Regions from separate parts of the Pseudomonas sp. GW821-FHT01E10 genome, predicted to be linked through region 2. Evidence: riboswitches for the same ligand, from Rfam matches in the RefSeq annotation. Region 2 holds a riboswitch; the other holds the start of a gene.
The links. Region 2 has a riboswitch for cobalamin ahead of cobO (cob(I)yrinic acid a,c-diamide adenosyltransferase). Riboswitches for the same ligand answer to the same signal wherever they lie in the genome.
Positions count from the first base shown of each region.

Region 1: it holds a riboswitch for cobalamin, as region 2 does, so the genes downstream of both, cobW (cobalamin biosynthesis protein CobW) here and cobO (cob(I)yrinic acid a,c-diamide adenosyltransferase) in region 2, are expected to answer to the same signal.

Region 1 is NZ_JBWKWT010000001.1:787,582-802,803, forward strand. It holds gene AC07V0_RS03540 (amino acid ABC transporter permease) at 1-130, opposite strand, end outside; gene AC07V0_RS03545 (transporter substrate-binding protein) at 183-1,031, opposite strand; gene AC07V0_RS03550 (thioredoxin family protein) at 1,372-1,827, shown strand; gene AC07V0_RS03555 (phospholipase D-like domain-containing protein) at 1,891-3,537, opposite strand; gene AC07V0_RS03560 (vWA domain-containing protein) at 3,620-4,159, opposite strand; gene AC07V0_RS03565 (magnesium chelatase ATPase subunit I) at 4,279-5,286, opposite strand; gene cobN (cobaltochelatase subunit CobN) at 5,471-9,244, opposite strand; gene cobW (cobalamin biosynthesis protein CobW) at 9,248-10,315, opposite strand; cobalamin riboswitch at 10,418-10,630, opposite strand; cobalamin riboswitch at 10,887-11,114, shown strand; gene AC07V0_RS03580 (CbtB domain-containing protein) at 11,237-11,440, shown strand; gene AC07V0_RS03585 (CbtA family protein) at 11,452-12,156, shown strand; gene AC07V0_RS03590 (cobalamin biosynthesis protein) at 12,153-12,566, shown strand; gene cobM (precorrin-4 C(11)-methyltransferase) at 12,649-13,395, shown strand; gene nfuA (Fe-S biogenesis protein NfuA) at 13,600-14,184, opposite strand; gene AC07V0_RS03605 (fatty acid cis/trans isomerase) at 14,291-15,222, opposite strand, start outside.
Region 2 is NZ_JBWKWT010000008.1:207,625-222,846, reverse strand. It holds gene cobD (threonine-phosphate decarboxylase CobD) at 1-134, opposite strand, end outside; gene cbiB (adenosylcobinamide-phosphate synthase CbiB) at 127-1,035, opposite strand; gene bluB (5,6-dimethylbenzimidazole synthase) at 1,032-1,682, opposite strand; gene AC07V0_RS16865 (cobyrinic acid a,c-diamide synthase CobB) at 1,679-3,004, opposite strand; gene cobO (cob(I)yrinic acid a,c-diamide adenosyltransferase) at 3,001-3,612, opposite strand; cobalamin riboswitch at 3,694-3,927, opposite strand; gene AC07V0_RS16855 (hypothetical protein) at 4,082-4,666, shown strand; gene AC07V0_RS16850 (PQQ-dependent sugar dehydrogenase) at 4,735-6,048, shown strand; gene AC07V0_RS16845 (C40 family peptidase) at 6,177-6,713, opposite strand; gene AC07V0_RS16840 (C40 family peptidase) at 6,880-7,515, opposite strand; gene hda (DnaA regulatory inactivator Hda) at 7,730-8,434, opposite strand; gene AC07V0_RS16830 (AI-2E family transporter) at 8,665-9,738, opposite strand; gene AC07V0_RS16825 (DUF2066 domain-containing protein) at 9,771-10,820, opposite strand; gene purM (phosphoribosylformylglycinamidine cyclo-ligase) at 11,205-12,263, shown strand; gene purN (phosphoribosylglycinamide formyltransferase) at 12,263-12,913, shown strand; gene AC07V0_RS16810 (DUF3108 domain-containing protein) at 12,922-13,635, shown strand; gene AC07V0_RS16805 (OsmC family protein) at 13,831-14,247, shown strand; gene AC07V0_RS16800 (pirin family protein) at 14,309-15,196, shown strand.

The sequences.
Region 1 (15,222 bases), on a different contig from region 2:
ACGCCATCAGCAGGCCGATCACGCAGCCGATGGCGATCGACACCAGCGCCAGCTCAAGACCCAGACCGAGCCCCGCCAGCAAGGTGTCGAAGTCGCGCCACACGGCGGCAAAATTCAACTGATAGTTCATGGTCAGCAGTACCTTGAGCGGGGCGATGTATCACCGCCCCGCTCTCACGGGATCATTTGAATTCGACTGGGAAACCGATTGCAGGTGTAGGCAGGTCGACACCGAACCACTGCTTGAACGACGCCGCGTAAGTCGGGAATTCAACGCCAGTCATGCCTTCATGCAGCACGGTGTTGACGAAGTTCAGCCAGTCCTGGTCGCCGCGTTTGACCGCACAGGCGTAGGTCTGCGGGCTCCAGGCGTAGGTCGGGCTGCGATAACGGCCTGGGTTCTGCACCATCAGGTATTTCACCGACGACTGATCGGTGGCCGCCGCGTCGGCACGGCCGGAGTTCACCGCCTGATACATCAGATCCACGCTGTCGTACTGATCGACCTTGGCCTTGGGCAGCGCCTGATGCACCAGTTCTTCGGCGTACACGTTCTGCAGCACCGCCACGGTCACGCCGTCGGCGGCGGCCCTGAGGTCTTCGATTTCCTTGTACTTGCTGTTGGCCGGCAGCAACAGGCCAACACCTTCACGGTAGTACGGCAGCGTGAACGCGACCTGTTGGGCCCGGCTGGCGGTCACGGTGATGAACTGGCAACTCATATCGACCTTGTCGGTCAGCAGGTTCGGAATCCGCGCATCGGACGACTGCACCACGAACTCGACCTTGCTCGGGTCGTTGAACAACCCCTTGGCCACCATCCGCGCGATATCGATATCAAACCCCTGCAACTTGCCGTCGGCTCCCTGGAAGTGCCACGGCGCGTTGGTACTGCCCGTACCCACGATCAGTTTCCCACGGGCCAGCACGCTGTCGAGCTTGCTGTCTGCCGCTTGAGCGACACCCACGGCAGCGGCCGAAGCCGCGAGTACGAAAACACACGCTTTAAACAAGGAAAGTCGACGATGCATGGCAAGCACTCCAGGGCTGTGTTTATTCCGCTATACCGGAATTTGGTATGTAACAACGGAATAGACAGCAGAAAGTGTGCCACAGGATGTGGGCGGAATCTCGGAGGATTTGAAAAGTGTTTTGAATCAAATGGATGCGCACAGGCGCGAAGAAAGTGTTACGAAAAGACAGCTGGCTGAACGCTACCGTTGGCTACAGGCTGTGTGTGGTTGAGTCACATTGCGGTGCATTGCAGGTCAAAAAGAAGCAGAGCACACCTGTAATTTCTGACAGTAGACCCACCCGCTCGCCTCCTTTAACGTCAAAGGGCCTTCGATAGTCTTTGAAAAGGAGATTTCAATGAGTTCGATGTCCACCCAGTCATTGGATCCGGCCTACCGCAAAGCGCTCAACACTTGGCGCCCGGTGATTCTGTATTTCGGCAACGACCACTGTCCCGCCTGCGAATGGGCCGGACCGGTTTTCCGGGCCATTGCCGAGAAGTACAAAGATCATGCGTGCATCTATATGCTGGATACGAGCAAGTCCCCTCGGCATCCGGAAGTCAAAGGCACACCCACTTTGCTGTTCTACGAGGAGGGGAAGCTGCTGACGAAGCTCAAGGGCATAGGCACCCCGGAAACCCTGGAAGAACATTTCAAAAAGCACATCGGCAAGCTCAGGCCCAAACAGATTGCCCACAAACCCCGCCACGACTTGCCGTGGTTGCAGAGAACCCTCAGCACTTTATGCACTGCGCCTCGGGCACGGGAGCGGTTGAATGCACGTTTGATGAGTAATGCAATGGGCAAATAACTGACCTGTAGCAGCAGCCTTGCGCTGCTCGGCAGCTGCTACAAAAAGTGCCCGCCGGTGTGTTTATCGTCCGGAAAAACGCAGCCGCGACAACATCCGCAGGTCGCCCTCGCGGTAATAGTCATCGGTCCAGCTGTCATCCGCCGCCAACGGCCGGACCTGCTTGAGTTGCAGTTTCTTTGCGAAGTAGCGGAACCGGTAATGTTCGTAGAAGCGCAGCAGTTCCAGCCCGTAACGATCGGCCAGGTCGGTGTCGCCACGGATGATCAGGTAGTTTTCGTCATTGCCGTTGCTGGCCGCGTCACTGAGGTTGTGGCTGCCGCTGATGATGGTCGGTGAATCGCTGGTGAAGTCGACGACGATGGCTTTGGTGTGCACCAGCAGGTTGCCCTTCTGGCCTTTCATGTTTTCCTTGAGCCAGCCCTCCAGGCCGGTGTTGAGCAGCGCGGTGGCGGCGAATTCGGCGGTGCGGTCGGCATGGAAACCGGTGATGTTGCTGACCGTGTTTTGCAGGCCGTAACGCAAGATGTCGTCGTGGGGTTGGCCGAGCAGCGCGTTGAGTATTTTGTCCGGCAAGGTGAATGCGGTGACAAACAGCAGGTCTTTTTTGGCGGCGTTGATGATCTTGATGAACTCACTCAAGTCGCCCTCGCCCGAGCGCGGTGAAAAGCCGGCGAACAGCGGCTGGTCAGGCTGCATCGGATTGTGTTCCGTGAGCCAGTCCCGCGTGGCGCCGACGTCCGTCGGTGTGGCCCAGACCTGCTCGAAGGTTCGCAGGTAAGTGGCGCCGATCCGAGCGTCGTCCAGCACATGCACGACGTTGGCCTGACGGTAGACGCCGTTGGCAGTGAAGTTGGTGCTGCCGCAGAGTACCGCTTCGGGCTGATGCTGCCCCGCCGCATCGAGCCGGCTCAGGACCATGAACTTGTCGTGAAAGATATTGTGGGTGACTCGCCCGCGTTTGTTCGCCGCCGGGATTTTTTCCAGGCTGGCTTCGTTCAGCGCCGTGGTGTCTTCGCCAGGTTGGGCGTGGTACAGGATCCGAACCTTTACGCCACGCTCGAAGGCGGCGTTCACCGCATCGACGATCGCCTGCAGCTGGTATTCATAGATCGCGATGTCCAGCGCCCACTGGCCATCCACGGCACGCTCGATAAACCCGAGCAAGCGTGCGAGCAGACCATTTTCCAGCCATTGGCGCGGCGCATCGGGCCACTCTTCGATGGGCAGTGTCTTGTTGACGCTGAGTAGCGCATCGAGGTCGGCGAATTTGCGCTGGAACGCCTGACTGGCAGCCACTGCCCGGTTGAATATCACGTTCTGCCCCTTGGGCAGGCCATCGTCCGTGGTGACCGTCACTTCCAGGCTTTCACCCAACTGTGGCGCATCGGCAGTGCCATAAGCCAGGTGAACCCGATAATGGATCGTTACACCCGGATTGACCGCGTAATCGGCCCAGCGAAATTTCTGCAAAGGCGCGGCATCGCTGGGGGTGGCGTGAAACTGAGGGAACGTATGATCCTTGCCGGGGAAGGTCAGGCTGTTGAACAGAAACAACCAGGGTTTGTCACCTTGCTGTTTTTCGATGGCAAACCCCAACAGGCCTTTGCGGCGGGGTTCGGCCAGGTCGATGGCCAGCAGCACACCGTTGGTGCCAGCGTAGGCTTTGACGCGGAAATCGTCCTGATCGTTGCGGGCTAGAACGCGCATGGGTCACTCCTGTGATGGGTTTGCTTACAGAGCATAGGGCAGCGATGCGATGGGGCCAGCACTGTCAGCACAAAATTCAACCTTAAATCAGCTCATCGATATGCCGATAATCAATCTGTAACTGAGCTGCCAACACCTTTGCCCGCCCGAGCCGAATCGGACCGCGCTCGATGTCGATCAGCAACCCCGGACAATCCAGCTCCGGCAATGTCGACCAGTCCTTCAACCGTCCATCTGTCACTAGCAGCAGCCGCTGCTGTTCGGCCGGAAAACGCTTTTGCCGGACCGCCAGCCAGCGCCCCGCCTCGCCAAGCGCCGCCAGCATCGGCGTCCCGCCGCCGGCGCCCAATCCCTCAAGCCAATCGCGTAAGCCCGCAGAAGCTTTCAATCCCTGCACCTGCCACTTCGGCAGGTGACCGCTGGCGGTCAGCAAAGCCAGGCGTGCGCGCTGGCGATAGGCATCGTCGAACAGTTGCGCCAGCAAGCCCTTGGCATCGCTCAACGCCTGATGGCGCCGGGTCGAAGCCGAGGCATCGACGATCACCAGCCACAGTTCATGCGGGGTGCGGGTCCGCAGATGGAACAATAGGTCATCGCGTTGACGCGGTCGGCCATTGAGCAAGGTGCCGGGCCAGTTGACCGATCCGCTACGGGCGGCGTGACGCTTGCCCTGTTTACCGTGATCCAGCCGGCCTGCGCGGGGTCTGGCATTCGCCCCCGCGTCTGATCGAGGGCGAATGCCTAGGGCTTTTTTGGCCAGCTCGGCACTTCACGTCGAGCACCGACCGGCAGCGCCTGGGCGGGCATTTCGCCCCACTGGCCCTGACCTTCGTTCGGGTTGGGGGTTTGCGCAGGGGATTGCTGTGGCGCTTGGGAGTTTTGCGGCGCAGAGGTCGAATGCTCCCGACGACGATGACGCAAGGAAAATTCGGCGACCGCGTCGATATCCTCTTCGGCAATGGCGTTCGCACCGCGCCAGGCCGCATGTGCCCGCGCCGCGCGCAGCCAGACCAGGTCGGCCCGCAAGCCGTCGACACCGGCAGCAAAGCAGAGCTCGGTGATCTGCGCCAGTGCGGCATCGTCGAGCGGGATACTCGCCAGGGCCGCACGCGCCTTCTGGCAACGCTCGCGCAGGGCGTGTTGCTGACTTTCCCACTCGGCGCAGAAGCCTTGCGGATCGCTGTCGAAATCCAGTCGACGACGGATGATCTGGCCGCGCTCGGCGGGTGCAGTATGGCCACTGAGGGCGACGTTCAGGCCAAAGCGGTCGAGCAGTTGCGGGCGCAGTTCGCCCTCTTCCGGGTTCATGGTGCCGATCAGCACAAACTTCGCCGAATGCCGATGGGAAATCCCGTCGCGCTCGATCAGGTTGGTGCCGCTGGCGGCCACATCGAGCAGCAGGTCCACGAGATGGTCGGGCAGCAAGTTCACTTCATCGACGTAGAGCACACCGCCGTCGGCCTTGGCCAATACACCCGGAGAAAACTGTGCGCGCCTTTCGCTCAAGGCCGCGTCGAGATCGAGGGTGCCGACCAGCCGTTCTTCGGTGGCGCCCAGGGGCAAGGTAACGAATTGACCGCTGGCCAGCAGGTCCGCCAGGCCTCGGGCCAGGGTCGACTTGGCCATGCCGCGCGGGCCTTCGATCAGCACGCCTCCGATTTTCGGGTCGATGGCGGTCAGGTACAGGGCGAGCTTCAAGTCATCGGCGCCGACCACGGCGGAGAGCGGGAAATGGGGGGTGTCGGTCATGTTCAAATCTCGGTCATGGTCGGTGATTACTCTGTGGCGAGGGAGCTTGCTCCCGCTCGGCTGCGTAGCAGTCGTAAAACCTGAAAATGCGGTGTGCCTGACAGAGCCTGGTTTTTTGTTTTGGGGCTGCTGCGCAGCCCAACGGGAGCAAGCTCCCTCGCCACAAATTTCCTTTGCTCACCGGCTAACTGTCTTCTTCTATGTCCAGCAACAAATTCTCCAGCGCCTCGCGGTATTCACCCGGCTCCTGCCACATCCCCCGTTGCTGCGCTTCGAGCAGGCGCTCGGTCATGTCGCGCAAGGCGTGGGGATTGTGTTCGCGAACAAACTCCCGGGTCGCCGGATCAAGCAAATAGGCGTCCGCCAGCAACGCATACTGGTGATCGTCGATCAACTGCGTGGTGGCGTCGAACGCAAACAGGTTATCGACCGTCGCCGCCAGTTCGAACGCGCCTTTATAGCCATGACGCTTGATCCCGTCGATCCATTTCGGATTGGCCGCCCGGGAACGGATCACCCGGTTCAGCTCTTCCTTCAATGTGCGGATCTTCGGCAAGTCCGGCTGACTGTGGTCGCCGTGATAACTCGCCGCCGCTGCGCCGCCGAGGCTTTCGACGGCCGCCAGCATGCCGCCCTGGAACTGGTAATAGTCGTTGGAATCGAGCAAGTCGTGCTCGCGGTTGTCCTGATTTTGCAGCACGGCCTGCACCTGGCTCAGACGCTGGGCGAACTGCTCGCGTGCGGCGGTGCCTTCATCGGAGCCGCCGTAAGCGTAGCCGCCCCAGTTCAGGTAAACCTCGGCCAGGTCTTCGCGGCTCTGCCACAAACGACCGTCGATGGCACCTTGCACGCCGGCACCGTAAGCACCCGGTTTGGCCCCGAAGATCCGCCAGCCGGCCTGTCGCCTGGCCGCTTCTTCATCCAGACCGGACGTCAGCAGCGCTTCGCGCTCGGCACGAACCTTGGCTGCCAACGGGTTGAGATCGTCCGGTTCATCCAGCGCGGCGACCGCTTGCACGGCGGCGTCGAACAGCCGGATCAGGTTGGCAAAGGCATCGCGGAAGAATCCGGAGACGCGCAAGGTCACGTCCACCCGCGGCCGGTCCAGCAGGCTCAACGGCAGAATCTCGAAGTCGTCGACCCGCTGACTGCCCGTCGCCCACACCGGCCGCACACCCATCAAGGCCATGGCCTGGGCAATGTCATCGCCGCCGGTGCGCATGGTCGCGGTGCCCCAGACCGACAGGCCGAGCTGACGCAAGTGATCGCCGTGATCCTGCAAGTGCCGCTCAAGAATCAGGTTCGCGGATTGAAAACCGATGCGCCACGCCGTGGTGGTCGGCAGGTTGCGCACGTCCACCGAATAGAAATTGCGCCCGGTGGGCAACACGTCCAGCCGTCCACGGCTGGGCGCACCACTCGGCCCGGCCGGGACGAATCGCCCGCTGAGGGCGTCCAGCAGGCCGCGCATTTCCGCCGGGCCGCAGGCGTCCAGGCGCGGGGCGACGACCTCGCGCAAACTGTCGATGATCGCGCTCACGTCGGACCAGCCTGGCTGGTTCAACGGAGCAATTTCAGCGCTCAAGGCTTGCTCGATCAACTGCGCGGCGAACAGTTCCAGACGCTCACGGGTATCCCCCGCCGTGCGCCACAGCTCATCACTGACCGCCTGCAAGGCATCCGGCCGAGGACCGTTCCAAGGATCAGCCAACACGCAATCCAGTGGATCGAAGCCCAATTCGAACGCCTTGGCCAGCGCCCGCAGCACGCTCGATTGCGCGCCACGACCGTCACCGCGAGGAATGCGCAGCAAAGCCAATAAAGTGTCGATGCGCAATCGCCCGGTCGGCGACTCGCCAAACACGTGCAGGCCATCGCGGATCTGCGATTCCTTCAAGTCACACAGGTAAGTGTCCAGGCGCGGCAACCAGATCGCCGCGTCGGCATCGCTGTCGAGCTTCTCGTCCAGCTGCAGTTCGCGATCAATGTGCGTGTCGCGCACCAGTTGCAGAATGTCGCGTTGCAGTTCCCGGGCGCGGCGCGGATCGAGCAACTGCGCTTCGTAATATTCGTCAGCCAACAACTCAAGGTTGCGCAGCGGGCCGTAGGTTTCGGCGCGGGTCAGCGGTGGCATCAGGTGATCGATGATCACCGCTTGCGTACGGCGCTTGGCCTGGGCACCCTCGCCCGGGTCGTTGACGATGAACGGATAGATGTTCGGCAGCGGTCCGAGCAGCGCGTCGGGCCAGCAGTTTTCAGATAACCCGACGCCCTTGCCCGGCAGCCATTCGAGGTTACCGTGCTTGCCGACATGGATCACGCCGTGGGCTCCGTAGGTGTTGCGCAACCAGAAGTAGAACGCCAGATAGCCGTGGGGCGGCACCAGGTCCGGGTCGTGATAGACCGCGCTCGGGTCAACCTGATAACCCCGCGCCGGTTGAATGCCGACGAAGGTCAGGCCGAAGCGCAACCCGGCAATCATCACTCGCCCGCCACGGAACATCGGATCGCTTTCGGGCGTGCCCCAACGTTGCAGCACCGCCTCGCGATTGGCTTCGGGCAGTGCGTTGAACATCAAAAAGTAATCATCCAGCGCCAGGCTTTGCTGGCACGGACGTTGATCGATAGTGTCCAGATCATTGCTGACACCACCAAGCAGTTGCTGGATCAGCGCGGTGCCGCTGTCCGGCAACTCGGCCGGCAACGGATAACCTTCGGCGTACAGGGCACGCAGGATGTTCAGCGCCGCGGCCGGGGTGTCGAGACCGACGCCATTACCGATGCGTCCATCGCGAGTCGGGTAGTTGGCGAGGATCAGGGCGATGCGTTTTTCGCTGTTGGGCAGCCGCGCCAGATCGATCCAGCGCCGCGCCAGTTCAGCGACAAAATCCATGCGTTCCGGTTGTGGTCGATAGCAAACCACGTCGGACTGACTGCGCTCGCTGCGCCACGCCAGATCCTTGAAGCTGATCGGCCGACTGATGATTCGCCCGTCCAGCTCCGGCAGCGCGATGTGCATCGCCAAGTCACGGGGACCGAGGCCTTGCTCGCTGGCACGCCAACCGGGCTCGTTGTCCTGGGCGCAGATCGCCTGAATCACCGGGATGTTGCGACGAAACGGCCGCAGATGCGGCGCTTCAGGGCTGGACTGGGCGAAACCGGTGGTGTTCAGAATCACCCCCGCCTCAACTTCATCCAGCCAGTCCTCGACCACCGCCAGGCAGCCTGGCTCTTTCAGACTGGCCAGCGCAATCGGCAACGGGTTGAGCCCTGCCGCCTGCAAACGCTGGCAGAAAATATCGATGAAACCGGTGTTCGCCGCCTGCAAGTGCGAGCGGTAAAACAGCACCGCCGCCACCGGCTGATCGGCCTGCCAATCGGCTTGCCAATCCTGAAGGTGCGCGGGGCTTTTTTGCGGGTGGTAGATCGCGGTGCGTGGCAGGGTTTGCGGCTCGGACCATGGATAATCACGACCCAGCCAACGACTGGCAAGGCAGCGAAACAGGTCGAGCGCATTGGCCATGCCGCCCTGACGCAGGAAGTGCCAGAGCCGGTCGCGGTCTTCGGGGGCCACGGTGCTCAGATCGCTGAGTTCCGGGTCCGGGCGATCGTCACCCGGCACCAGAATCAACTGCACACCGCGCTGGGACAACTCCACCAGACGCTCGATGCCGTAACGCCAATAGGCGATGCCGCCGTGCAGCGAGATCAGAATCACCTTGGCGTGGCGCAGCACTTCGTCGACATAAAGATCGACCGAGGCGTGATTCTGCACCTGCATCGGGTTGGCCAGGCGCAGGCTCGGGTAATCGTCGGGCAGCTGCTGCGCCGCCTCGGCGAGCAACGCCAGACTGGAATCGCCGCTGCACAGGATCACCAGCTCGGCGGGGGTTTGTCCAAGGTCGGCAATGTTGTCATCCGACACGAAACCGCCGGGCTGGGTCCTGAGCAGGTGCATGGGTTAAACGCTGAGCGCAGCGCGCAATTGCGCTTCGAGTTGAACGGCGTCCAGCGCCTGACCGATCAACACCAGACGGGTGGTGCGCGCTTCCTCGGCGCCCCACTGACGGTCAAAGTGCTTGTCGAAACGCGTGCCCACGCCCTGAATCAGCAGGCGCATCGGCTTGTTCGGCACCGCCGCGAAACCCTTGACCCGCAGAATACCGTGCTGCACCACCAGTTGCGTCAGCGCGTCCATCAGCAGGCTTTCGTCGGCTTGTGGCAGCTCGATCGAGATGGAGTCGAACGCGTCATGGTCGTGATCGTGGTCGTCTTCACCTTCATGGTGATGATCGTGATGGCTGTGACGGCTGTCGATGTGTTCTTCGGAACCGGCACCGAGGCCGATCAGCACGTCCAGTGGCAAGCGACCGCTGCTGGCTTCGATGACTTTCACCGCCGGTGGCAGCTCTTCGGCGACTTCCAGGCGCACGCGGGCCAGGTCTGCGGCGCTGATCAGGTCGGCTTTGTTGAGGATTACCAGGTCGGCGCTGGCCAGTTGGTCGGCGAACAGCTCGTGCAGCGGTGATTCGTGGTCCAGGTTCGGGTCGAGTTTGCGCTGGGCGTCCACTTGATCCGGGAACGCCGCGAAGGTGCCGGCGGCCACGGCTGGGCTGTCGACCACGGTGATCACCGCGTCAACGGTGCAGGCGCTGCGGATTTCCGGCCACTGGAAGGCTTGAACCAAAGGCTTTGGCAGGGCCAGGCCCGAGGTTTCGATGAGGATGTGGTCGAGGTCGCCGCGGCGAGCAACCAACTCGCGCATCACCGGGAAGAATTCCTCCTGAACGGTGCAGCACAGGCAGCCGTTGGCCAACTCGTAGACGCGGCCGCTGGCCTCTTCTTCGGTGCAGCCGATTGAGCACTGCTTGAGGATCTCGCCGTCGATTCCCAGCTCGCCGAACTCGTTGACGATCACCGCGATGCGACGGCCCTGGGCGTTGTCGAGCATGTGCCGCAGCAAGGTGGTTTTGCCCGAACCGAGGAAGCCGGTAACGATGGTGACGGGGAGTTTGGCCAGTGTTTTCATCGGATGCCCTTTGGCAAGGTGGCGGGCATACGGGACGACAACCGGCAACGCGGGCACGCGTGCCTGAAGAGTTCGCCACCGGATCACCCCGCCCGGTTGAAAGTGAGAATCTGTGTCGAGGCAGGTCTCCTGGCTGACGGTGCGCCGGGCGTTGGCCCGGCATTCGCTGCGCCTTCCCGCGAACCCGTTGCACAGGGTTTGCAGTGGCGTGGCAGCGAACATCACCGTTCACAGTTGCGGGGGCAGCCGCGGCATCGACCGCGTTCCCTTCTTAGCTTCGACAGACGCCGAAGAACCTCGAAAGCGCAAGGCTACGCATCGTGTGGGGGCGGGTCAATGTCTTGTCGGCGAATGCGATCACCTGTGGCGAGGGGGCTTGCCTGTGGCGAGGGAGCTTGCTCCCGTTCGGCTGCGAAGCAGTCGTGAAACCATGCACTGCAAATCTTACAGACAGACCGCATGAATCCGATGCGACCGCTATGCGCTCGAGCGGGACCAAGCCCCCTCGCCACAGATATTGGGTGTTAGTGAGAACCCCTGCCAATTGACTCCCCGCCCTCGCCCATGCTCTCCTACACGCCTTGTTACGGGTGCCCTTCACAGGGTGAAACGGGAAACCGGTGAATCATGTGCTTTACTCTAAAGCCATGTCAGTCCGGTGCTGCCCCCGCAACGGTAAGCGAGTGAAGCGTCAGATCCACTGTGCCGGTCATATGGCATGGGAAGGTGATGCTTGCAGGTCCAGGCGCAAGCCCAGCCCCTCGCGAGCCCGGAGACCGGCCCGCAACACAAAGTGACTTTTACGTTCACTGAATAACAAACCCGCGGTGGGCGGGCGCTGTTCGAAATCTCTGCGAGCCCTTGGCGTGCGGAGATTTTCATGCGCTCTATTCACCCGCTGACAGACCAGAGGGAAGCGCCATGACGATCATCAGCAGCACCGCCAGCAACACCGACAAGAGCATCGCCAGCACCACCACGACCCTGACTCAACGCCTGACCGCCGCCGTGTGTGCGTCGATCCTTGGCGCCAGCCTTGTGTATTTCGCCGGTTTCTCGCACATCGAAGCGGTGCACAACGCCGCGCACGATACCCGTCACAGCTCCGCCTTTCCGTGCCATTGAGACCTGCTGAGATGATCAAGCGTATTGCGCAAACCGCAGGTTTCACCGGGCTGCTGGCCGCCCTGCTATTGACCCTGCTGCAAAGCTTCTGGGTCTCCCCGCTGATTTTGCAGGCCGAGACCTACGAAAAATCCGAGCCGGCTGCTGTTGAAATCCACGAGCACGCCGCGGGCGCAGTCGCTCATACCCACGATGCCGAAGCCTGGGAACCGGAAGACGGCTGGCAGCGCGTGCTGTCTACTACCGGCGGCAACCTGGTGGTAGCCGTCGGTTTCGCCCTGATGCTCGCCGGTCTTTACACCCTGCGCGCACCGACCAAAACCTCTCAGGGCCTGCTCTGGGGCCTGGCCGGTTATGCGACGTTCGTGCTGGCTCCGACTCTCGGCCTGCCGCCTGAGCTGCCGGGCACTGCCGCGGCAGATCTGGCGCAACGGCAAATCTGGTGGATCGGCACTGCCGCGTCCACGGCCGTCGGCATCGCGTTGATCGTGTTCAGCCGTCACTGGCTGATGAAAGTTCTCGGCGTGGCGATCCTGGCCGTGCCGCATGTGATTGGCGCACCACAACCGGAAGTCCATTCGATGCTGGCGCCGGAAGCCCTGGAAGCGCAATTCAAAATCGCTTCGCAGTTGACCAACGTGGCGTTCTGGCTGGCCCTGGGCCTGATCAGCGCCTGGTTGTTCCGCCGCAAAAGCGATGGCCATTACAGCGCATGACTGAAAACGGCACAGTGCCGACCCTGGTGGTCGGCCTGGGCTGCCAGCGCGGCTGCCCCGTCAGCACGCTGCGGGCGCTGCTCGATCAGGCGCTACAGGCCCATCAAATCGAGCTTCGTGAGATCAAGGCCCTGGCCAGCATCGACCTCAAGCGCGATGAACCTGGCCTGATCGAACTGGCCGAACAGCTGGCATTGCCGCTGATGTACTTCAGCAGCGAACAATTGGCGACCTATCAAGCACAACTGAGCCACCACTCGGACATCGCGTTTGAACGCACCGGTTGCTACGGCGTGGCGGAAAGCGCTGCGTTGGCCCTGGCCGAACAATTGGCCCAGGCACCGGCAAAGTTGCTGATTCCACGACAAAAATACGCCCAGGCCACCCTGGCATTGGCCAGCGCCGCGTAAAATCCCCGATAATCCTCGCCTTCGATCATGAGCATTCTTCATCTGAAGCATGCCCAGGCCCTATTTCTGACAGGAAACGACGATGACCGTCTACTTCATTGGCGCCGGCCCCGGCGACCCGGAACTGATCACCGTCAAAGGCCAGCGGCTGATTCGTAGCTGCCCGGTCATCATCTATGCCGGCTCCCTGGTCCCCGCTGCCGTGTTGGAAGGCCACCGGGCCGAACAGGTGGTCAACAGCGCCGAACTGCATCTGGAACAGATCGTCGAGCTGATCAAGACCGCCCACGCCAACGGCCAGGACGTGGCCCGGGTGCATTCCGGCGACCCGAGTCTGTACGGCGCGATCGGCGAGCAGATTCGCTACTTGCGTGAACTCGACATCCCTTTCGAAATCATTCCCGGCGTCACCGCCACCGCCGCCTGCGCGGCCCTTTTGGGGGCCGAACTGACCCTGCCGGACGTGTCACAGAGCGTGATTCTGACCCGTTACGCCGACAAGACCGCCATGCCCGCTGGCGAAGAACTGGGCAGCCTGGCGCAACACGGGGCGACCATGGCGATCCACCTGGGGGTCAATCATCTGGAGAAGATCCTTGCCCAATTGCTGCCGCACTACGGCGCCGACTGCCCGATCGCGGTGATTCACCGGGCGACCTGGCCGGATCAGGATTGGGTGGTGGGAACGCTTGCGGACATTGCGCAGAAGGTACAAGCCAAGGGTTTTCGCCGAACGGCGCTGATTCTGGTGGGTCGAGTGCTGGGCAGCGATCACTTCAGTGAATCGTCGCTGTATCGCGCGGGGCATGCGCACCTATACAGACCCTGAAGCACTTGTGGCGAGGGAGCTTGCTCCCGCTGGACCGCGCAGCGGTCCCAAAATCAGCCAACGCATTCATCACTGGAAAATGCATCGGCTGGATTGCGACTGCTTCGCAGTCGAGCGGGAGCAAGCTCCCTCGCCACAGGTTATCGATCATCCATAAAAAAACGGTGCTCACGGGCACCGTTTTTTTATGTCGCAGCGAACACCTTAGTAGTAGGCGTTTTCTTTCTGCGTGTGGTCCGTCACGTCACGTACACCCTTGAGCTCGGGAATACGCTCGAGCAAGGTGCGCTCGATGCCTTCCTTCAGGGTGACGTCTGCCTGGCCGCAGCCCTGGCAACCGCCGCCGAACTTCAGCACGGCGATGCCGTCTTCGACCACATCGATCAGGCTGACCTGACCGCCGTGGCTGGCCAGCCCCGGGTTGATCTCGGTTTGCAGGTAGTAGTTGATGCGCTCGTTGACCGGGCTGTCGGCGTTGACCATCGGGACTTTGGCGTTTGGCGCCTTGATGGTCAGTTGGCCGCCCATGCGGTCGGTGGCGTAGTCGACTACCGCATCGTCCAGAAACGCTTCGCTGAACGAGTCGATATAGGCGGTGAAGCTTTTGAGCCCCAGCGCTGTATCTTCAGGTTTTTCTTCGCCCGGCTTGCAGTAGGCAATGCAGGTTTCGGCGTACTGGGTGCCAGGCTGGGTGATAAAGACGCGGATGCCGATACCCGGGGTGTTCTGCTTGGAGAGCAGATCGGCCAGGTAATCATGGGCGGCGTCGGTAATGGTAATAGCGGTCATGGAAACTCCTCGCAGGCTTGGACGCAGTTTACGCCAATCGACGCGCCGCACAAAGTCCTAGTATTTTTGTCGGGAACTGTGGCTCCCACACCGGGTTGCAGGCATTTCAGAGATTCTCGTAGCGATTCATGTCCAGCACGCCCTCTTCCACTGGGTCGGTGTCGTGGATGTACCGGCTCAGATCATGGAAATACTGCCAGAATTGCGGATGACTGCGACGAATGCCCCAGCGTTCGACGATTTTTTCGAAACTCGCGGCGTCTTTGGCATTTTCCATCTCGTCGACAAACGCCGGCACCTGCCCGGCCGGAATGTTGAACATGAAGTTCGGGTAGCTGCTCAGAACACCCGGATAGATCGTCAACGTGTCGAGCCCCGGCTGATAACGCAGCGACTCCCCGAGCAGGAACGCCACGTTGCTGTGGGCGCGGTTACGCAGCAGGCTGTAGACCTCACGCTTGCCGCTTGAGGTCTCGATGCGCAACATCGTGGCCTCCGGCAACTGATCGATGACTTTCAAACCGGCGGCCGGGCGCGACGTCAGGCGGCTCAAGGCTTGCTCGGCGTTCTGCAACGCCGGATCAATGTTCGGCCGCGAGCAGTAAGCGCCGTCGCAGCGGTTGATCGGATCGGGCCTGGCATTAAGTTCGCCGTAACGGGACAGCAGCTGCAAGGCGAAATCGCGTTTCGGGTCGTTTTCGTCCAGCGTCAGCGCCGTCGGCTTGTCGTTGTCGATGTCCTCGTAATCCAGCCACATCTTGAACTTGCCGCTGTTCTGGTACCAATCGTCGAGATAGCCGTCCCGTGAGCTGGCCGGCATCAGGCGCAGGAAGTTCTGCTCGGCGCCGTTGCGGATCAGGTCGAAGTACAGCCGGGTCTGGGCCTGATGGGACACGTTACCGAACACATCGAAGTTGACCGCCAACTGGTAATACGTGCGTTCCAGCAACGGGTAATCGAACAGCCACATCGTCTGCGGCACATCGCCGATCAGGCCCTTGGTCACCGAGGCGCTGTCGAAATGCCGGAAGATACTCA
Region 2 (15,222 bases):
GCCCAGGCCCGCAGCGGGATATCCGGAACCGGGAATGGCCAGGGCGCAAGACCACTGGACAGGTCGAGCCAATCGGCTTCGGCGATACCGTATTCAAGTGCTGCCTTGCGCAACCGGCCACCGTGTTCAAGCATAGAATTCAGCCCCCACGCAGAGAATCAGCAGCCATAACCATACCCCGCGCTGGACCAATTGCCAGCCACGGTCGATGGAATCGGCATCCGCCGGCACGCCTTCGCCCAACTGCGGACGCTGATGCAGTTCGCCGTGATAAATCGCCGCCCCGCCCAACTCGACACCCAACGCACCGGCACCAGCCGCCATCACCGGCCCGGCATTCGGGCTGTCCCAGGTCGGCCCCTGGGTGCGCCAGCATTTCAGCGCCAGTCGGGTTTTGCCCAACAGTGCGTAGGTCAACGCCACCAGGCGTGCAGGAATGTAGTTGAGGACATCGTCGATCTTTGCGGCAGCCCAGCCGAAACGCTCGAAGCGTTCGTTGCGATAACCCCACATCGCATCCAGGGTGTTGCTCAGACGATAGAGCACCACACCGGGCGCACCCGCCACGGCAAACCAGAACAGCGCGGCGAACACTGCATCGCTGCCGTTCTCCAACACCGATTCGGTGGCGGCGCGGGCGACTTCGGTTTTGTCCAGTTCGCTGGTCTGACGGCTGACCAGATAACCGACGCGTGTGCGCGCCTCAACCAGATCATCGCTGCGCAGGGCCTTGGCCACCGGCTCGACATGCTCGCCGAGGCTGCGCATGCCAAGCGCGCAATAGAGCGCGAGAATCTCGACGATCCAGCCAACATAAGGTGCCCAGGACAGCGCGGTGACCAGCAAGGTCAGCGGCACGACCGCCATCACCCAGGCCGTCACCCCGTGACTGCGCCAACCGCGGCCAGCGGAGTTGAAACGTTGTTCGATGCGATCGGCAAAACGACCGAACGCCACCAGCGGATGCCAGCGTTTGGGTTCACCCAGCAGCGCATCCAGCGCGACCGCGGCGACACTCAACAACGCCACACTCATTGACTCACTCCCCAATAATTTTCATACAGCAACTCGTTGAGCGGACGCGCTTGCGCCCAGCCTTCGAGTACCAGCATCGGCGCTGGATAGAATTCCTTGACCGGCCCCAGGCAAAGAACGGCCAAAGGCTTGGCCCCGACCGGTAAACCCAACAGGTTCGCCAAGGCTTGCGGTTCGAACAGCGACACCCAGCCCATGCCCAGGCCTTCGGCGCGGGACGCCAGCCAAAGGTTCTGGATGGCACAGGACAGCGAGGCCATGTCCATTTCCGGCAACGTACGACGGCCGAAAATATGCCGTTCGCGATCGTCCATCAGCGCAGCGACCAGCACTTCGGCGCAGTCTTGGATGCCTTCGACCTTGAGCTTCATGAATTCGTCGGAGCGCTCGCCGAGGGCTTCGGCGGTGCGGACGCGTTCTTCCTCCACCAGTTGCTGGATCTGTCCGCGCAGCGCCCGGTCGCTGATGCGGATGAACCGCCAGGGCTGCATCAGGCCGACGCTCGGCGCCTGGTGCGCGGCTTCGAGCAGGCGCCTCAGTAACTCGGGCTCGACCGTGCCGCCGCTGAAGTGGCGCATGTCACGGCGTTCGCCGATGGCCCGGTAGACCGCATCGCGTTCGACTTCGGAAAAGGCGTTTTCTGTCATGGCCTGCTCGCGATGACGGCTTCACGATCGGGCGCCAACAACGCAGCAATCGCCGCCGGATTGGACGGAAAATAAAAGTGCACATAAGAGGCCGTCATCCGCCCCTCACGATAAACCGCCTCCGCCCCTCGCCCGCCATTGGGGCTCAGGCCACGCGCAATCGGCTCAAGCTCGGTGCTGGTCAGCGAGTGGTGATAGGTGTGCCCGCGCAGCAAACCTTCGGGCAATTCCACCGCCTGCAAGGCCAACGCCGCCAAACGCTTCTGCATCACCGCATCACCGGTCAGCAAGCCAACCAATTCAGCGCGAGTACCCTCGACATCGGTCAACGAATCCAACAAATACAGCATGCCGCCACACTCGGCCAGCAACGGTTTGCCCGCTGCGTGATGAGCGCGGATGGCGGTCAGCATTGGCGTGTTTTGTGACAACGCCACATGGTGCAATTCAGGGTAACCACCCGGCAGATAAAGGCTGTCTGCCTCCGGCAACTCGCGGTCGCGGATCGGCGAGAAGAAAGACAACTCGGCGCCCATCGCCCGCAGCAGATCCAGGCTCGCGCCGTAGGTAAACGCAAAGGCTTCGTCCCGGGCCACGGCAATCCGCACACCGGCCAGCAATGGTTCGGCGGCGATCACTTCAGGCGCGGCGAATTCCACGGCCGGCGGTAAAGCCACGTCGCAACTGCTGGCCAGCGAGGCGGCGGCTGCATCGAGGCGCAGATCGAGATCATTCAATTCGCTGGCCTGTACCAGGCCGAGGTGCCGACTCGGCAATTCGATGCCGGTCTCCCGGGACAACGCGCCGTACCAGCGCAAGCCTTCTGTCAGACTGCCTTCGAGCAATTGCGCATGACGCAGGGTGCCAACCCGGTTGGCCAACACACCGGCAAACGGCAAATCCGGCTGATAGCGCGCAAGCCCCAGGGCCAGTGCGCCAAACGTCTGCGCCATCGCGGTGCCGTCAATCACGCCGAGCACCGGCACACCGAAATGCCGCGCCAGGTCGGCACTGGACGGCGTACCGTCGAACAACCCCATGACGCCTTCGATGAGAATCAGGTCAGCTTCGCCAGCAGCTTCCCACAACAGACGACGACTTTCCTGCTCGCCGACCATCCACATGTCCAGCTGATAGACCGGTGCACCGCTGGCGCGCTCGAGAATCATCGGGTCGAGAAAGTCCGGGCCGCATTTAAACACACGCACCTTGCGCCCCTGATTGCGGTGCAAGCGGGCGAGCGCGGCGGTGACGGTGGTCTTGCCCTGACCGGAGGCCGGCGCGGCAATCAGTACCGCCGGGCATTGACGTGGTTGATTCACAACTCGACGCCTTTTTGCGCCTTGATCCCGGCCTGGAAGGCGTGCTTGATCATGCCCATTTCGGTGACGGTGTCAGCCAGTTCGATCATCTCCGGTTTGGCGCCACGGCCAGTGACCACCACATGCTGCATCGGCGGACGGGCCTGCAAGTCGCTGAGCACCTGATCGAGATCGAGGTAACCGTGCTTGAGGGCGATGTTCAATTCATCGAGTACCACCAGGCCAATCGACGGATCGCTCAGCAGTTCGCGGGACACCGCCCACGCAGCTTCGGCGGCGGCGATGTCACGCTGGCGGTCCTGGGTTTCCCAGGTGAAGCCCTCGCCCATCACATGAAAACGCACCTGCTCCGGGAAACGCCGGAAGAACAGCTCCTCGCCAGTGCTGCTGCGCCCCTTGATGAACTGCACCACACCGCATTGCATGCCGTGGCCCATGGAGCGCGCCAGCATGCCGAACGCCGAACTGCTTTTGCCTTTACCGTTGCCGCTCAGCACCAGCAGCAGGCCGCATTCATTCGGCGAATTGGCGATGCGTTCGTCGATCACGGCTTTTTTGCGCAGCATGCGCGCCAGATGGCGTTCGTCACGATCGGGGGTATCAGTCATGGGGGAGCTCTCCGTTGAGGCTGGATAACGGCGGGCAGGCACAAGAATAGACGGCAAGAAGCCTGGCATCGCCCACCGTGATGCCGCTGAATGGATCAGGCCGGTCTCCGGGCTCATGAGCGGCTCGGGGCCAACTGCGCGCCTTCCCGCATCGTTCATCGACACAGTGGCATCAGGCGCAGTCTTCACTCATTTACCGTTGCGGGGGCAGCGCCGGGATCGTGATCATTCTTCGCTGGAAGAAATCCACTCACCGGCTTCCCTGTTTCACTCTGTCGACCAAGGCCACAGAGCACCTGAAACAAGCCGCGAAGGTTAGAGGGTTGGGGGTGGAGCGTCAATTAAAGACGGGACGCCTTCCGGCGAATAACTGCCGCTGATCAATTATCTGACGCCAATCTTGTGCCACACTGCCAGCAGTGATATCAAAGAGCCACAACCTCACAACACAATAACAAGGGTGAGCCACATGCAAGGCATGATCATCAGCAATCCGAAGCTGGAATTCCTGCGCCCGGTGCTGGAACGCTGGTTTGACTGTATCGACCGCTACAACGCCGTGCGCGGCGATAACGATACGCCTTACTGGTACGACGAAAACGCCAACCTCGGCCTGCTCTCTGCCGCAGCCTGGATGGCGGAAATGGTCACGCTGCAGCAAACACCGTCGCGCAAACAGACCGAAGAAGGCGAACGCAACGCCCGCGCCGATCTGTTTATCGCCACCAGCGAAGAACGCGCGTACCTGCAGGCCACCCAGCGCTGGCCGCGGGTCAACAACCTGAACCTGACCCAGGCACTGGCGGACATCACCAGCGACGCGAAGCGCATCAGCTACACCAGCGACCTGAAACTCGGCTGCCTGTTTGTCGCCCCACAAAAAGCCCAGCACAGCGCCACCCCGGAAGAACTCCAGGACATGCTCGACGACCTGCAAAAGGAGCACACCTGCGCCGTGGCCTGGTATTTCCCTTACGCCTACCGCAAGTTGCGCAATGAAACCGGCAACTACCATCCGGGGATCGCCGTGCTGTTCAAGGAGGCCCGCGGCTGACCGGTTGAACCATCGGGTGTTTACGCTTCTCTATGATTACGTCAATGCATTCATAGGGAAGATCAGTAATGCGCAAACCCCAGCTCATTCTCATCATCGCGCTCGCCGGAGGGCTCGCCGCCTGTGGTGAAACCTCCAGCCTGCAAGTCTCGGACGGCACCGGACCGTCGCCCAAGCTGCCGGAACCGAACAAAACCCTGATCCCGACGGTGAACATCGCCCCGGCGATCGGCTGGCCTCAGGGTAAAAAACCCGTCGCCGCCGCAGGCACTCAAGTAGCAGCGTTTGCCGAAAACCTCGAACACCCGCGCTGGCTCTATGTGCTGCCCAACGGCGACGTACTGGTGGCCGAAACCAACGCGCCGTCCAAATCCGATGACAGCAATGGCATTCGCGGCTGGATCATGGGCAAAGTCATGGGCCGCGCCGGGGCTGGCGTCCCCAGCCCGAACCGCATCACTCTGCTGCGGGACAAGGACCACGACGGCGTCGCCGAAACCCGCACGGTGTTCCTGGAAAACCTCAACTCGCCTTTCGGCATGACCCTGGTTGGCAAAGACCTGTATGTCGCCGACACCGACCGTTTGCTGCGTTTTCACTATGAAAACGGCGAGACAGCGATCAAGTCACAGCCAATCAAAGTGGTCGATTTGCCGGGCGGCACGCGAAATCACCACTGGACCAAAAATGTCATCGCCAGCAAGGACGGCAGCAAGCTGTACGTCACCGTGGGCTCGAACAGCAACGTTGGTGAAAACGGCATGGATCAGGAGGAAGGTCGCGCGGCGATCTGGGAAGTCGATCGCGCCACCGGCAACCATCGAATCTTCGCCTCGGGGATTCGTAACCCGAACGGCCTGGCCTGGGAGCCGCAAAGCGGTGCTCTGTGGACCGCAGTCAACGAGCGTGACGAAATCGGCAGCGACCTGGTGCCGGACTACATCACGTCAGTGAAGGACGGCGGGTTCTATGGCTGGCCTTACAGCTATTACGGGCAACATGTCGATGTTCGCGTCGAGCCACAAAACCCTGATCTGGTCGCCAAGGCCATTGCACCGGACTACGCAGTGGGGCCCCATACCGCGTCGCTGGGCCTGACGTTCGCCGAAGGCAGCAAGTTGCCCGCGCCGTTCACCCAAGGCGCCTTCATCGGCCAGCATGGCTCGTGGAACCGTAAACCGCACAGCGGCTACAAAGTAATTTTCGTGCCGTTCAGCGCCGGCAAACCGAGCGGACAGCCGCTGGATGTGCTTACCGGCTTCCTCAACGACGAGGGAAAAGCCATGGGGCGGCCGGTGGGCGTGGTGATCGATCAGCAGGGCGGCTTGTTGGTGGCAGATGATGTGGGGAACAAGGTGTGGCGCGTTTCCGCGGCCAAGTAAAGTCTGTCCGTAGGAGCGAGGCTTGCCCGCGAAAGCGGTGTGTCAGTCGATATCAATGTTGACTGTGCTGCCGCCTTCGCGGGCAAGCCTCGCTCCTACAACTCCGCCAGAGCGATCATGACAAACCCCTAGGGATTATGTGCCAAGTGCTCGGGCTGCAGGACGCGCTTGGCGCTCAGGTAGGCTTTCTGCCAGTAAGCCTTGGACAAGCTGTCCAGCTTGACCGTGCCGCCCGTGGCTGGAGCATGGACGAAGCGCCCTTCGCCGACATAGATCCCGGCATGGCTGACCTGGGAGCCGCCATTGGTGGCGAAGAAGATCAGGTCGCCGGTTTGCAGGCCTTCCTTGCCGACGTCGGGAGCCTGCATGCCGATCATCTCGCGTGTGGACCGCGGCAAGGAAATGCCTGCGACATCGCGATAGACGTAACCGATCAAACCGCTGCAATCGAACCCGGAATCCGGCGTGTTGCCGCCCCAACGATAAGGCGTCCCCACCAGACCGAGCGCGCGAAACAGCACGTCTTCTGCCGCAGGGGAAAAGGCTTGGGGAGAACCGAAAACAATCGGTGCGCGAACCACCGGCGCAGGTGGCGGTGTGCGGCTGGCGCAGGCGCTGAGCAGCGCTGCGAAGAACATGAGTGCGAGGCGGGCCGACATCGTCATAAACAGAACATCCTGATCTGGCTGCGGCTTTTTTCTGCCACAAAGACAGAAAAGAAAACCGCCTGCGCAGAACGCAGGCGGTTTGCCATCAATAATAGATCAGGATTCTAGCGGCTACGCGGCAAACTTCAAGTAAGACTTTAAGTTCGCCTTGTAAACTGTCCGCTTATTGGCGCGCAGTGACGATAGGCGCTGCAGCCGGTGCCATTGCGAGCGCACGCTTGGCTTCGATGAAGGTCTTGCTCCAGTAGCTGTCGCCCAGGCTATCGACCCGGACACCACCGCTTTTGCGGCTGCTGGAGTGGATGAACTGGTTGTCACCCACGTAGATCCCGGCGTGACTGACACGACCGCGACGGCCATTGGTGGCGAAGAACAGCAGGTCACCCGGCTTGAGGGCGCTGCGAGCCACCAGCGGAGCGTCAACGTTGATCATTTCGCGAGTGGAGCGCGGCAGGTTCATGCCAGCCTCTTCACGAAACAGATAACCGATGAAGCCGCTGCAGTCGAAGCCTGCCTCGGAGGTGCCGCCGAAACGGTAACGGGTACCGATCAGGGACATGCCACGTTCGAGGATGCTGTCAGCCAGAACCGGAAGCTGATACGACTTGCCCCCGGCGAAGTCTGCCAGTTCTTTATTGGTTGCTAGCTCTTCCTGGAAAAGAACGGAAGAAGACTGCGCGGTAACTGAATTTGAAACCTGATGCTGTGGCTCTTGCTGGGACACTGGAGAGTGAGCAGCGCAACCGAACAACAGGGTGACGAGTGCGAGAGGCACGAGGGGTGCGAAGCGATTTAGCATGGGCACGACCGTGGCTGATAGTTGTAAAGAAGCCGAGACTATGCCCGCTATCGATCTCATTTGCAAATTCAATCGATCTTTATGTGACTTATCGGTTTCTCGTTTCCATCTAAGCGCTTAAGCCCATTTTAAACCTTTGCGCAGCCTGCTCCCTTGCAGGAAAGCGGATTTGTTGACGCCTGGAATATGCCGGAACCCGCGAAAAACCTGGCCTTTACCAGCCCAACGTCTCTTTCAGGAACGGGATTGTCAGCTTGCGCTGAGCTTGAAGGGAGGCCTGATCGAGGCGCTCAAGCAGCTCGAAAAGCGCACTCATGCTGCGAGTACCGCGAGTCAAAATAAAATGACCGACTTCGTCAGTCAGGTGCAGGCCACGACGGGAGGCGCGCAACTGCAAGGCACGCAACTTGTCTTCGTCAGAGAGCGGACGCATCTGGAAGATGAGCGCCAGTGTCAGCCGAGACTTGAGGTCCGCCAGCTTCACCGGTAGTTCGCGCGGGGATGTCGAGGCGGCGATCAGCAGACGCCGACCGCTGTCACGCAGACGATTGAACAGATGGAACAACGCCTCTTCCCAATCCGCCTTGCCGGCGACCGCCTGCAAATCGTCCAGGCAAACCAGTTCGTATTGTTCGAGGTTGTCGAGGATTTCGATGCCGCGGTCCATCAACTCGGCCAGCGGCAGATACACCGCCGGTTCACCCATCTGCTCGAAACGCAGGCAAGCCGCCTGCAACAAATGCGTGCGCCCTACCCCGTGCTTGCCCCAGAGGTAAATCAGGCTTTCCGTCCAGCCGGCGTCGGCTTCGCACAGCCGCTCGACATAGCCGAGTGCAGCGGCATTGGCGCCTGGGTAGTAATTGATAAAGGTGGCGTCATCACGCAGACGCACACCTAGGGGCAGCTGAATCGGTTTCATGCTGACTGAACAGTTCCAAAGGAACCGTTAGTGGCCTCTGTGTAAAGTTTGCGAAGTTTATACCCGTGAAGCTGACGGCACAATGCGACAGACCACAAGCAAAATCAAAGGTTTGCGTTAACGTGCTGGTTTTATGACAGTTTCTTTGGCGGTGCATGTGACAGCCGCGCGAGGGATACGGGCAAACCCGGCGTGAAACCAGGCTGCCCGCGACGAGCGATCAAAAGGCCTTACTTCTCAGACTCGTCGACACCGCCGTAGATATCCGAATCTTTATACAAATCATGCACATGGCGCACCAGAACCATGATCACCGCCGCCACCGGCAATGCCAGCAGCACCCCGGTAAAACCAAACAGCTCGCCGCCGGCCAGAATCGCAAAGATCACCGCCACCGGGTGCAGGCCGATCCGGTCACCCACCAGCAACGGCGTCAGAACCATGCCTTCCAGCGCCTGGCCGACCATGAACACCGCGACGATACCGATCATGGGATACAGATCGCCACCGAACTGGAACAGGCCGGCAATCAACGCCGCGCCAATCCCGATGACAAACCCCATGTACGGCACGATCGCCGCCAGGCCGGCAATCAGACCGATCAACAACCCCAGTTCCAGCCCGACGATCATCAAGCCAGCGGCGTAGATCACACCCAGCGCCAGCATCACCAGCAACTGTCCGCGCACGAACGCCCCAAGCACTTCATGGCATTCCCCAGCCAGGGTCATGACACGCTCTTCACGATCACGCGGCAGCAAGCTGCGGATCTTGGCCATCATCAGGTCCCAGTCGCGCAGCAGATAAAAACTCACCACCGGGATCAGCACCAGATTGGCCAGCCAGCCGATCAGCGCAAGGCCTGAAGCCGTCGCCTGACTCAGCACCACGCCGACAATGTCGGTGGTCTGGCCCATGTGCTCGCTGATCGCCGCCTTGAGCTTGTCGAACTTCCAGAAGCCCTCCGACAAACCCAACTTCGATTGCGCCCACGGCAACGCGGTGTGCTGCAACCAGTCGAGCATCTGCGGCGCCAGTTCATACAAGCGAAACAGCTGCTTGGCGAGCATCGGCACCAACACCAACAACAGCGTGGTGAGGACCATCGTGAACAACGCGAACACCGCCACCACGCCCCATGTCCGGGACAAGCCGAGCTTCTCCAGCCGATCCACCAGCGGGTCGAACAGATAGGCCAGCAACAGCGCCACCAGGAACGGCGTCAGGATCGGATGCAACAGGTAAACAAACGCGCAAAGCAGGGCCACCCCACCGAGCCAGAACCAACGCCGCGTATCGGCCATGTACCACTCCTGCTTCTATATAAAGAAAAAACTCACCAACGGAAATGCAACTGCGGCGTCGGGGCAGGCGCTGGCGCTGCGGCCGGCGCAGAACCCACAGTCACCGGCTGAACAGGTGCCGGCACCTGACTGGCCGGAACCTCCTGCAATTGCGCCAGGGACAACTGAGCTCGCAGCTGATCGGCACTGCCGTTGACGCGATAAAGCACGCGGTCACCATCGACACTTTGCAGACGCGCGCCAAAAGGCTCCAACAAACGCCCAAGCGTCGCATAACGCTCCAGATTCATGCCCTGCACTTCCAACAACTGCTCGCCCGACACACCTGGCTTGGCAACGAAACGCGACGCCAGACGCTCGCTGACCGCCAGCATCACCGCATCGGCCACGGCGGCGGTATCGGCGCCCTGCACGCTGCCGGCCTCTTTCTGATCGCCCAGCCACAGTCGCCACTTGGCTTGCCATTGCCCCCCTTCTTCACGGGCATGCACCGCCAGCAAGGCATCGGCATTGTAACGATCGGAGGCACTGCGCAGTGGCGCAGGGTCGGCACCTTCCAGATTCGGTGCCGTGGCGACGATCTGTTCATTCAGGTCAGCCAGCGGCAAACGCAGCGGCAGGCCTCGGTGCTGAGCCGCCCGACGCAAGGGCGCAGCACTGGCCTGACCATCGCCGACCAGGCTCGAACCTTCGGTGGAATCGTTCAACCACCAGCCGAGGATCGACGGCCGATTGGCCCCCCACACGGCCAGCCCGGCACGACGCAAGGCCTGCTCGGTGGTGGCCGGGTCGAAATCGACTTTCAGCACTTGCGGTGGCCCGGCGTCGTAGCCGAACTGACTGATGATCTGCTGAGGGTCTTTGCGCACGGCCGCAAGGCCAGGGCTTTGCGCCGCCTTGGGATCGCCGGTCAAGCGCAACACCAGCGTTTCCAGCGCCTGCTGAGTCGCCTGGTCGCGCTCCTCCGGTGTCTGGCCGCTGACCGGTTGGCGCACTTGATAGAGGCCTTTGACGGTTTCGGCATGGCTGGCCAGGCTGACCACGGATAAACAGCCCACGAACAAGAATTTAAGAAAACGCATGGAAGATTCCTGACGACAAGAGCGGCTGGAACAGACCGCATGAAGACGATTGAGCCAGGGCTGTGACCGCAGGCCCAAGCAAAACATTCACACGATCGCGGTAAGTTTTCGCACTGTCATAACGATAGACGGTTAACGTCGTACCTTATACAGCCATGTGGGACGTCGCCAACACGGGCAATATCAGTTTTTTTAACGCGATATGCCCCTGCCCGTCGGCACGAGGATGGCCGCTGCCCCTCAAGCCTGATAAAATCGCGCGCCTTCGCAGACCGGCTACAGCCGGGTAGTGTCGAAATAGCGCGTGAGGCAATTGCCTCATCAATTTCGACAGGCCCGCTGAACTCGGTCGTTACCCCTGAATCCCCCCTAAAGGCCTGGATCATGAGCAAGCAACCCTCCCTGAGCTACAAGGACGCCGGTGTAGACATCGACGCCGGTGAAGCATTGGTCGAACGCATCAAGAGCGTCGCCAAGCGCACTGCGCGCCCGGAAGTCATGGGCGGCCTGGGCGGTTTCGGCGCCCTCTGCGAAATCCCGGCCGGTTACAAACAACCGGTGCTGGTATCGGGCACTGACGGCGTCGGCACCAAGCTGCGCCTGGCGCTGAACCTGAACAAGCACGACAGCATCGGCATCGACCTGGTGGCCATGTGCGTGAACGACCTGGTGGTCTGCGGCGCTGAGCCGCTGTTCTTCCTCGACTACTACGCTACCGGCAAACTGAACGTCGACACCGCTGCTCAGGTTGTAACCGGCATCGGCGCCGGCTGTGAACTGTCCGGCTGCTCCCTGGTCGGCGGCGAAACCGCTGAAATGCCTGGCATGTATGAAGGTGAAGACTACGACCTGGCCGGCTTCTGCGTCGGCGTCGTGGAAAAATCCGAAATCATCGACGGTTCAAAAGTCGCTGCCGGCGATGCCCTGCTCGCCCTGCCGTCTTCCGGCCCGCACTCCAACGGCTACTCGCTGATCCGCAAGATCATCGAAGTGTCGGGTTCCGACATCGAGAATATCCAGCTCGACGGCAAACCGCTGACCGACCTGCTGATGGCTCCGACCCGTATCTACGTGAAGCCGCTGCTCAAGCTGATCAAGGACACCGGCGCCGTCAAAGCCATGGCCCACATCACCGGTGGCGGCCTGCTGGACAACATCCCGCGCGTACTGCCAAAAGGCGCTCAAGCGGTGGTTGACGTCGCGAGCTGGACCCGCCCTGCGGTGTTCGACTGGCTGCAAGAGAAAGGCAACGTCGACGAAACCGAAATGCACCGCGTGCTGAACTGCGGCGTCGGCATGGTCATCTGCGTGGCTCAAGAGCACGTTGAAACCGCGCTGAACGTCCTGCGTGAAGCTGGCGAGCAGCCATGGGTCATCGGTCAGATCGCCACCGCTGCCGAAGGCGCGGCTCAGGTCGAACTGAAGAACCTCAAGGCTCATTAATGTCCCAGACCTGTGATGTGGTGGTGCTGCTGTCCGGCACCGGCAGTAACTTGCAGGCCTTGATCGACAGCACGCGGACCGGCGACAGCCCGGCCCGCATTGCTGCGGTGATTTCCAACCGCGCCGACGCCTACGGCCTGCAACGCGCCAGGGACGCGGGTATCGACACCCGCACCCTGGATCACAAGGCTTTCGAGGGCCGCGAGGCCTTCGATGCCGCGCTGATCGAACTGATCGACGCCTTCAACCCCAAACTCGTGGTACTGGCCGGTTTCATGCGCATTCTCAGCGCTGACTTCGTGCGCCATTACCAGGGTCGCCTGCTCAATATCCATCCCTCGCTGCTGCCCAAATACAAAGGGTTACACACTCATCAGCGCGCGCTGGAGGCCGGCGATACGGAACACGGCTGCTCCGTGCACTTCGTCACCGAGGAACTCGATGGCGGACCACTGGTCGTACAGGCAGTAATACCGGTAGAGTTGCACGATTCGCCGCAGAGTCTGGCGCAGCGAGTCCACACCCAGGAACACCTGATCTACCCGATGGCCGTACGCTGGTTTGCCGAAGGCCGTTTATCACTCGGCGAACAAGGTGCTTTACTGGACGGACAGTTACTCGCGGCCAGCGGCCACTTGATTCGAACCTAGGAGATTTTATGCGTCGTGCCCTGCTCTTCGCTTGCGCCCTGCTCGCCCTGCCGTTTGCGCAGGCCGCGGACCTTCATCCCTTCTCCGCCAGCTACACCGCCGACTGGAAGCAACTGCCCATGAGCGGCACCGCCGAACGCAGCCTGACCAAGGAAGCCAACGGCGTCTGGAAACTCAGCTTCAAGGCATCGATGATGATCGCCAGCCTGACCGAAGAAAGCACCCTGACCCTGGACAAGGACACGCTGCTGCCGCAGTCCTACCACTTCGAACGCGGTGGCCTGGGCAAAGCCAAGAAGGCTGATCTGGATTTCGATTGGACCAACAAGATGGTCACCGGCACCGATCGCGGTGACGCCGTCAAGCTCCCGCTCAACCGCGGCATGGTCGACAAGTCCACCTATCAACTGGCGCTGCAGCATGACGTGGCCTCCGGCAAGAAAAGCATGAGCTATCAGGTCGTCGATGCCGGCGAAGTCGATACCTATGACTTCCGCGTGCTGGGCTCGGAGAAAGTCGACACCAAGGCAGGCCAGATCGATGCGGTCAAGGTCGAGCGCGTGCGCGATCCGACACAAAGCAAGCGCATCACCGTGCTGTGGTTCGCCAAGGATTGGGATTACCTGCTGGTCCGTCTGCAACAGGTCGAAACCGACGGCAAGGAGTACAACATCATGCTCCTCGACGGTACGGTCAACGGCAAGACGGTCAAAGGCAGCTGATCCGGACCGACATGAAAGCCCCGCAAACGCGGGGCTTTTTTTCGTCTGGCGTTAAGCGGGGGACAGGACAATGACAACTTTGAGCTGTGGCCAAATCGTCCGGCAAGAAATAGGAACGCGAACGTGAAGGAATACTCTATAAATTCAGGGTCTTTTTTGATCGAATGACTTTTCCTGATCCCTGCGAGGTTTCCCATGACTGTTACCGTCAATACTGTCTCCGCCGAAGGTTTTCGTCACAGCGTCCAGATCGATGACCATGAACTGTTTGCCGATGTTCCCAAGTCGTCCGGTGGCGAAGGCACCGCGCCAGAGCCCCATGACTATTTCGACGCGGCCCTCGGCGCCTGCAAGGCCCTGACCCTGAAACTGTATGCGAAGAAGAAGGGCATCCCACTGACCGGCGTCGGGGTCGAGGTCAAGCGCGACAACAGTGAAGAGCAGAAAGGCAAATATGCCCTGCACGTCAAACTCACGCTCAAGGGCGTACTCACCGACGCCCAGCGCGACGAGCTGCACCGCGTGGCCGACCGCTGCCCGGTACACAAGCTGATGACCACCTCTGAAGTCAGCATCGAGACTCATCTGTCCGAAGGCGCCTTCAGCCAATAGCGGCAACGGCTGCGCAAGCGGGTTATGCTCCCTGCGTCACCCGCTCAGCCTGGAACGCACCATGAACACTCCGCTCGTGATCCGCCCCCGCGCCGAAGATGTCGAAGGCCAGCCGATCCTTCGCCCTTTGCCGTCAGCCAAATGCCGCAACGTCGGGCCCTTCGTGTTTTTCGACCACATGCTCGAAACCCGTTATCCACCGGGCAAAGGCATGGACATCCGTCAGCATCCGCACATCGGGCTGTCCACCCTCACCTACCTGTTCGAAGGGCAAATCCAGCACAAGGACAGCCTCGGATCCGATCAGGTGGTGAATGCCGGCGATGTCAGCTGGATGACCGCCGGCAGTGCGATTGCCCACGTCGAACGCACGCCCGAAGCCTTGAAGAACAGTGGCGGTACGATGCACGGCTTACAGATCTGGCTGGCTTCGCCCAAGGACCGTGAGCACGGCCCAGGACACTACAGCCACCATCCAGCAGCCACGCTGCCCGTCAGCGAAAACCTTGGCGTGAAGATACGAATGATCGCCGGGAAGGGCTTTTGCCTTGAATCACCGGTCCCGGTGCTTTCGCCTACGCTGTATGCCGAATTGAACCTGCAAACGGCGACCACGCTGCTGATTCCCACCGAGCATGAAGAACGGGCGCTGTATGTGTTGAGCGGCGAGGCGCAGCTTGATGGCGAGCTGCTGGAGCCCTACACGCTAGTAGTGCTGCCGGCCGGGGAAGAGATGACGCTGTTCGCCGAGAGTGACTGCCATGCCGTGCTGTTTGGCGGAGCGCCACTGGACGGGCCACGACGGATCAACTGGAACTTCGTGGCCAGTGATCCGGCGTTGATTGATGAAGCACGTCGGCGCTGGGCGGCCGGGGATTGGCCGACGGTGCCGGGGGAAAGTGAGCGGATTGAGTTGCCGAAACACCGAAGCCCGCCAACGCCCCTGTAACTGATCGGCTGATCGTTCCCACGCCG